Regions from separate parts of the Erwinia sp. TECH1 genome, predicted to be linked through region 1. Evidence: predicted binding sites of a transcription regulator. Region 1 holds the regulator's gene; the other holds the start of a gene.

Evidence for each region. The regulator LexA, encoded in region 1, represses DNA repair genes until DNA is damaged. The targets are predictions, from matches to a motif close to TNCTGTATGTACATACAGNA.
Region 2: umuD (translesion error-prone DNA polymerase V autoproteolytic subunit) is a predicted target of LexA. The motif match lies at 2,530-2,549, and genes of this name have one in related genera.

What each region holds. Positions count from the first base shown of each region.
Region 1 is NZ_JBSRZK010000001.1:497,727-501,937, forward strand. Features, by position in the region: gene plsB (glycerol-3-phosphate 1-O-acyltransferase PlsB) at 1-1,560, opposite strand, end outside; gene ACVWZ0_RS02185 (diacylglycerol kinase) at 1,689-2,063, shown strand; gene lexA (transcriptional repressor LexA) at 2,161-2,769, shown strand; gene ACVWZ0_RS02195 (CsbD family protein) at 3,419-3,628, shown strand; gene zur (zinc uptake transcriptional repressor Zur) at 3,776-4,211, opposite strand, start outside.
Region 2 is NZ_JBSRZK010000001.1:610,323-614,533, forward strand. Features, by position in the region: gene ACVWZ0_RS02665 (transcriptional regulator) at 1-604, opposite strand, end outside; gene ACVWZ0_RS02670 (transcriptional regulator) at 982-1,620, opposite strand; gene ACVWZ0_RS02675 (hypothetical protein) at 1,709-2,089, opposite strand; gene umuD (translesion error-prone DNA polymerase V autoproteolytic subunit) at 2,093-2,512, opposite strand; gene ACVWZ0_RS02685 (helix-turn-helix domain-containing protein) at 2,708-2,968, opposite strand; gene ACVWZ0_RS02690 (helix-turn-helix domain-containing protein) at 3,084-3,299, shown strand; gene ACVWZ0_RS02695 (glycosyltransferase) at 3,776-4,211, opposite strand, start outside.

The DNA.
Region 1 (4,211 bases):
CGCGTTATTGATCCGCACCATGACGCGCTGGGCGATATCGTTGACCGCTGGCGTCAGCCAGGCCGGACGCTGGGATTCGATCGGATCGATAGCGTCGCGCCATTCCGGCACGTGCTTGTTCAGGTAAGCCACCAGCGGCAGCGGTTCACCGAAGTTGACGTAGCCCTGGCCCAGATTGCGCAGCTTGCGCAGCCCGCGCACCATCTGCATAAAGCCTTCTTTTTCTTTGGTCGCGCCGCGCAGCTCTTTGGCATAGGTGCCAACTTCCATGACGTGCTCGTAGCCGATGTAAATCGGCACCAGCGTAATCGGGCGGTTGCCGCCGCGCAGCATCGCCTGAATGGTCATCGACAGCGTGCCGGTTTTCGGATCGAGCAGGCGTCCGGTACGGGAACGGCCGCCTTCCACAAAGTACTCCACGGAATAGCCACGGGTGAACAGCTCGCCCAGGTATTCGCGGAAAACGGTGGAGTAGAGCTTGTTGCCCTTAAACGTGCGGCGAATAAAGAACGCGCCCAGGCGACGGAAAATCGGGCCGGCCGGCCAGAAGTTCAGGTTGATGCCCGCAGCGATATGCGGCGGCACCAGGCCCTGGTGATAAAGCACGTAGGAGAGCAGCAGGTAATCCATATGGCTGCGGTGGCACGGCACGTAAACGATTTCATGGCCGTCCTGCGCCAGCTGACGCACGCGCTCGCCGCCGTTGACGTTGATGCCCTGATAGAGCTTGCTCCACGTCCAGCCCATGATCCTGTCGGTCAGACGGATTGCCTCGTAGGAGAAATCCGCGGCAACTTCTTCCATCAGCTCAATGGCGTTCTGCTGCGCCTTCTCATGGGAGATTTTCTTACTGCGCGCTTCGTCCTCTACGGCCTTGGCGATAGCCTTGGACTGTAAGAGCTTGTTGAACAGATCCTGACGCACAGGCAGACGCGGGCCGACTGCGGCAAGGCGCTGACGGGCAAAGTGCATTCTGGCCACGCGCGCCAGCTTCTGGGCGATGGTTTTATCGGTGCCGTGCTCGGTTGCCATACGGCGCAGCGACACCATCGGCGAGAAACGCACAAAGCTGTCGCGGCCCAGCCACAGGACGGCGATAAATTTCTGAATGCCGTTCAGCACGCGCAGATGCGGCTGGCTTTCGCCCTGAACTTCACGCCCCGGCGCCCGACCAAACATAATCGAGACGGGCACCATCTGCACGTCCAGCAGCGGGTTGCTGCGATGGAGATCCAGATAGTCGTGAAACGTCTTTACGGATTCCGGATTGGCCGCGTAATAAGGAAATACGCGCGGGCCATCATGAATAAAGACGTAGCGGGGCAGCAGCGTGCCGTCGATCTCCAGCGGGTCTAAAGGATCGGGCAGATCCTCTTTGCGACACTGCTCACGCAGCGCCAGCAAATCGGCCTTTGAATCGTATGGCAGCACATACATAATAGGACGCGACGTATCCAGCCCCAGCTCAACGACCGGCTCGGCAGGGATCGCTTTACTTTTTACCAGCATTTTTACCGGTAAATTCAATAATTTGTAATATAAGTTACGCCAACCTGACATAGACAACATAAAGCCTCTTGTTAGCAAAGCGCCGCAAGCATACCAGAATCCTTGCATGAGATCTGTGGTGTTGCAAAATGTGCGCTACCCTGACATTGACGCTAAACAGAACAAAGGGTTCCCTGATTATGGCAAATAACGCCTCGGGTTTAACGCGGATCATTAAAGCTGCGGGGTATTCCTGGAAAGGATTACGGGCGGCCTGGCAACACGAGGCGGCTTTCCGCCAGGAAGTGGTTGCGGCGGTAGTGGCGATTATTATCGCCTGCTGGCTGGACGTGACGCCTTTGGCCAGAGTCATGCTGATTGGCTCCGTCGCGCTGGTGGTGATTGTGGAAATCCTCAACAGCGCGATAGAAGCCGTGGTCGACAGGCTGGGCAATGAGTTCCACGAGCTTTCCGGGCGCGCCAAAGATATGGGCTCAGCTGCCGTGCTGTTAGCTATTCTGTTAGCGGTTTTTGTCTGGCTGTCGATTCTGCTTTCTCACCAGCCGCCGGGCTAAATAGCTATCACCATGGTTTTTTATCCGGCTTGAGGTTTTCATTGACGAAATACCTGTATATACTCACAGTCGACTGTATAAACAACCAGGGGGCGGGATGAAAGCACTAACGGCAAGGCAGCAGCAGGTCTATGACCTGATTCGCCAGCATATTAACCAGACCGGCATGCCGCCGACGCGGGCAGAGATTGCCGCTCAGCTCGGCTTCCGCTCCCCGAATGCGGCTGAAGAACACCTGAAGGCGCTGGCGCGTAAAGGCGTTATCGAGATCGTTTCCGGCGCATCACGCGGTATCCGCCTGATGATGGAAGAAGTCGATGGCCTGCCGCTGATTGGCCGCGTGGCGGCAGGCGAACCGCTGCTGGCGGAACAGCATATCGAAGGCCATTACCAGGTCGATCCCGATCTGTTTAAGCCGGGCGCGGATTTCCTGCTGCGCGTTAGCGGCATGTCGATGAAGGATATCGGCATTATGGATGGCGACCTGCTGGCGGTTCATAAAACCCAGGACGTGCGCAATGGCCAGGTCGTGGTAGCGCGTATTGATGATGAAGTCACCGTCAAGCGCCTGAAAAAGCAGGGCAACATTGTGCAGCTGCTGCCGGAAAACAGCGAGTTCCAGCCGATTGTGGTGGATCTGCGTGAGCATACCTTCTCTATCGAAGGGCTTGCCGTCGGCGTGATCCGCAACGGTAGCTGGCTGTAATAGCCAGACGCCGTGCCGCCTCTGCGTCGTTGCGATGACGCAGAGGCTTGCTTCTACCGGCGGGCGTATCGCCTACGGCTTTTATTTCGCACCTCTCATATTGTCTGAATCCTTCTGCTGTCTGCCCCTGCCATATTGTCTGACCGTGCCTTCGGTTGTTGTCTGCGCCTGGCATATTGTCTGACCGTGCCTGAATGTCTCCTGTGGAGCGCAAGCCATCGTAGTTCTGTCCGACATATATCGATGCCCGCTCCTGTTCGTATTTAGCGTTTATTGTCTTTTCGTATCCCACGCTGATATTTACTGCCTGTTGGTATTCCGCATTGGCGTTTATTGTGTGTTGGCATTCCGTATGGGCAGTTACTCTCTGTTTGCATCCGTCTTTTCCCGAACCCCGCCGATCGAACTGGAAAAATCGCCTCAGCGCTTCTGTTCTCCCGCTTCTTAAGTATCCGAGCCCGCGCGATTTTTGCTGCCCGGCCCGTGCCGCTTCGCTTTTTTTTAGAAAAATACGCCGCCTCGCCGTGCAAACCTGCCATCTTCTACTACAATTATCTGTACGTTAAGCATTTGGGCAGCGTTTTATGTTGCTGTCAGCGGTTTTGCTGTAACGATAAGCTGTTATCACCTAAGGTTAAGGAGAAACAAGATGAATAAAGACGAAGCCGGCGGTAACTGGAAACAGTTAAAAGGTAAATTTAAAGAAAAATGGGGCAAGCTAACCGATGACGACATGACCGTCGTAGAAGGTAAACGCGATCAGCTGGTCGGTAAAATTCAGGAACGTTATGGCTACACCAAAGACCAGGCTGAGAAAGAGCTGGGCGACTGGGAAACCAGCAATAACCATCGTTTCTGATAAGATAGCCTCCGGAAAGGCTGACTGGCACTGCCAGGGCCGATTCTCCGGATAGCCTTCTAAAGCAAGGGCAGCGCTTCTGGCGCTGCCCTTGTTGTTTTGTCTGGCGCGATCCCGCCGCTTAAATTATTCTGATGGTTGACCGTTTCAACGACCGCGCTTTTTTGTCCCAAGCGTATGATCGTGCTGGCACGCATCCTGATGCTGGCAGGCTTCCACCTCAACGCAGCTTTGGCACAATCCGTGCGCTTCAATCACGCTGTTGGTCAGCGCAAAGCCCGCTGCCCGCGACAAGGACTTCAGAATATCCTGCACGCCTTCCGCATGTTGCTCCGCTACGCCGCCGCAGCGGTCGCAGATCAGCATCGCCGAGGTATGCGCAGGCTCTTCGAAATGATGGCAGACGACATAGCTGTTGGTGGACTCCACGCGATGCACGAATCCCTGCTCCAGCAGAAAGTCCAATGCCCGATAGATAGTGGGCGGTTTGGCCTGCGGTTCGCTGGCGCGCAGCAGATCCAGCAGGTCGTACGCGCTGATCGCGCCGTGGTGCTGGCTCATCAGCCGCAGCACCTCCAGACGC
Region 2 (4,211 bases), 110 kb from region 1:
CAGCATAACTGTTAATCAATGTTATGATGACAGAGATTATCAAAGCGATAAGTATCATCGAGAAGATGTGCCTGCATTCATCTCCGTCCGTGAAAAAAAATCGGATTTCCCCTCGATTAAAAAAAGGAAGGGCCTTCCGGGAGCTCTCCTTTTTCTCCGCTTGTGGTGCTATTTTCATATTATGGATTTTATTGTATGACATTTTAATAACATCATTCTCCGGATCCGTTTCTCTGATTTTTTGGTGTGTTATCGTAATGTTCTGGCATAAGGTTAGCCCCTTATGAGGAACGGTAACAATAAATTCACCACTTAATCCGGCCTGCTTTAAAGTTTTGCGCAATATTGATATGTTCTGGTAATAAGTGTTTTGTGAGACGACAACGCCGTTTTTTTGCCAAACCTCTTCAAGGAAATGCTCCCTGGATATCACGGAATGCGGATTCATTAACAGCAGAGTAAGACAACGGCTGGCAGGCATATTCAGCCTGATTTCCTGGTTATGCATGATATTCCTTATAATGCATTTATCAGGATCAAACGTGATCTCTTCATTGATAATGAAGATCACGCCATTTTTTTTACCGATAAGATTTTTTCCCATAGTTATCACTGATGCCTCCTGCATCTGTCAAAGTCATTGCTGCTCAGTCCACTGTTTAAGATCCATCGCGCCATTTAATGATAAAAATAAGTGAAGCAGGCGCCTGAAGTGGTCTGGCCTATCGCTATTCTTATAGTAACAAGATAGTGAAGTCTACAGCAGGGCTGTTGAATTATATCTTATTCACAGGAGATTTTTTTCAGAACGGCGTTCGCCGATCTTCCTTCTTATCTGCTATATGCAACAGCAGAAAAGATGGCCGCCCATCCACGCATTAAAGAGTGTGAAGCTTTCCTTCTTCTTATGGTGTTTTGTCCTTTTTGATCCGAATGGATAAAATCCATCCGGAACTGTTAATTAATATTTATGGTAGGTGTTTAAGGGAAAACTTTGATGGTTATAATAAAATCAAAAAAGAATAAAAGCGTGAATAAGAAAGATGTTTTATATCGTTTCCAGCCTGCATGGGGGAACTTCAGCATTGCTTTTTTTCTCTGCGTTCCTTGTATCAATGCACATGGCTTAACCCCTGGCGAATCGGAGAAAGGTTGTTCTGCCGCGGGCTTAATGCCCGGCGAAGCGACTTCAGTCGGGGCGTTTCCGATGGTAGGTTCAGGCTGGCTGCAGGCCGCCAGCCTGCCTTCCATATGATTAAGCGGGTCTGCTGAAGCTACGGGCAGGATTTTGATTTCAACGGATCGTGGCAGCATCAGTCCTTTACGGGGCACCGTGACAATAGTGTTCTCGTCCAGCCCGGTTTTTTTTAAACATTTACGTAGCAGGCAAATATTTTGATAGTAAGTATTGGCTGTTACATATTTTCCATTTTTATGCCATATCTCATTCATAAAATCCTGCTGAGTGATTATCTCACCCTGTTTTCTTATTAATTCAAGAAAACACAGGCTGGCCGGGTGGTTAAGAGTAATGGCATCAGCTGTACCGTTTAAAAAAAATAGCTTATTATCAGCCGGGCTAAACTTTATAGCATTATTGATAACATAAGAATTGTTCATGTTCCCTCTGAATATCCTCTTCATATCCCTTTGTATGAATAAAAATACCACATTTCTTTTATTCAGCAACAGAGATTTAAGAATTTTCCTAATCGTTGCCAATTAAGCTTATGTCAGAGCGATTAAATGGGTAGGTGGGCACCACCTCGCGGATTACTACCCCCAGTATGATCGCTTCCTGTAGCTGATTACCCTCAATCGTTTGCCCGCAATCGGTGACGATTCGTTGTGGATTATTTCCGATACGCGCCCATTCGCAGCGGCCTGCCACATCAATCAGCACGCGGCTGCCCGCTACGGCAGGCCGGTAACGATCGATAATGCAAAAGCTGCCGTTGCAGGCGCAGAGATAGCAATCATTATTAGTCGGCACCAGCTCGTGCAGCCGACTGAACAAAAACTTAACCTGATGCGGCGGCGAAGTCTGAACGTCAGAGGCGCAGGCGCGGTAAACCCGATTTTTCAACATGGCTTACTCCATCGCCTTAATGGTGAAGGTCACCACGCCAAAAATATCCAGCTGCTCTTCTTCCGCCAGCACTATCGGCGGCCAGGCCTTGTTCATCGCCAGCAGCCGCACGTCCGGGCGCAGCTGCAGCTTTTTTACCGTGAACTCGCCGTTTACCGCCGCGACCACGATATCGCCGTGATCGGCGGCAATACCGTTATCGACCACCAGCAGGTCGCCGTCATCGATCCCGGCATCCTTCATTGAGTCGCCGCTGACGCGAATGTAATAGGTGCTCTCCGGCCGCTGCACCAGCAGATCGTTTAAGTCCAGACGTTGTTCAACATGGTCGTGCGCGCTGGCAGGTGAGCCGCAGGGCACGCGGCTCATAAAGAGCGGCAGCCGCAGAAGCGCGCGGACTTCGACCGGACGAAGTAAATTCATGGGGTTATCCCGAAATAAGCTGTATATAAACACAGTATTATCATTTACGGGAAACGATCAAGCCTGACGATGGTTTTTTTGCTTCTGGCGACAGAAGGAAAGGCGCCGGAACAGGCTTACAGCGGGTGAAATAAGGGGAGCGGCCGCAAGGCTGGCGATTGTCTGAAAAGTGACAGGGCCGCTGGTAAAACGGCGTCAGGCGGGACGTTGTCTCTGATGCCAGAGCGCTAAAATCGTCTCGGCGAAGGCGTCATCAATCGTATAAAAATAGCATTCCGGCACGTTGAGCACTTTTGCAAAGGCGCACATCGTTTCAAACGTTGGACGATGGATCCCGCCTTCGTATTGCGAAACGCGCGAGCGCGCCGTTTCCTCTTCAATGCCCGCCAGAACGCCCAGCTTTTCCTGAGTCAGACGAGCATGGAGACGGGCGGCTTTCAAACGAGCTGGGATCATCAGTAACACCATCAACAATCATACATTGACTTACTGTTTAGCATTACTTAACATCGTAGTTGTTTAGTGATACTCAACAAGCAACGTCTGATGGAAGCTGACAAGGATGACAGAGATAACCGATAAGGACTGGCACCCGGCAGATATCATTGCCGAGCTGAAGAAGAGAGGCACGACGCTGTCTGCCGTTTCCCGCGAGGCTGGGCTGGCCTCGTCCACGCTGGCCAATGCGCTGAACCGCCACTGGCCAAGAGGGGAAAGGCTGATTGCCATAGCCCTGGATACCGAGCCGGAGCGCATCTGGCCTTCGCGATATAATAAATTCAGGTAAGAATGGCGGCGTTAAAATGATTATCCGAATGTGTAACCGGTGAGCGTATCGCCTGTGATATTTCTGCGCTTACGCAACCCTTTTTTCATCAAATGGCTTCTTTATCAGCATCGACTTCGTCCCTCCGGATCGACAAATCTTTATCACATACCCCAGCAAGATAAATTTATTGCTGTAGCTGCCGGTCAGAACATTATGTTCAGACATACCGCACAGCGTCAGGTGACCAAACCGGCATAGCTAATAAAGAAGTTATACCGGAGCAGAATGCGGAGAAAGTTGAACAGGCACTGATGAGAATAAGAACTAAGCCCGAGGCATGAACAGACAACAAAGCGTTAAAAGCAAACGTTGCTAACATTCATTTGCGTTAATGAAATCGAAGCTGTTTTTGCAGTATAGAGTCCAGCCAAAAGCCTGACTGGCCATAGTTATTATCTGTTGGCGTAAGGATCAAATAGCGCAGCTGACGATGATTAACCGCTTAGCCTTGTAACAAGCTCTTTTGCAACGTCTGAAGGGCTGGCTTGTGCAGCCATTTCCACGGCAACCTGTGCCGAAGCTTCGCGCAATGCTTTATTGCCCAAAAAGGTATTGATCCCTTCGCTTGTGATGCCATTTTTACCGGGTATGATCCCACAGCCTCGCTCAACAACAGCTCTGGCGTTAACAGGCCGGTCGGCACCTTCGCCAAACACTATCTGAGGGATGCCGCTGCGTAAGGCTGTCAGGGTGTTGCCTGCGCCGCCGTGATGAATAAATCCATCTGCGCCGTTGAGAAATACGCCCATCGGGATCCAGTCGACCAGTCTTACATTTGGCGGAAGCTGACGTAGGCCAACGCGTGCATTGGCCGCCAGCTGAAGAATAATGTCAGCATCCACGTCATCTGCCGAGTCCATGACCCACGAA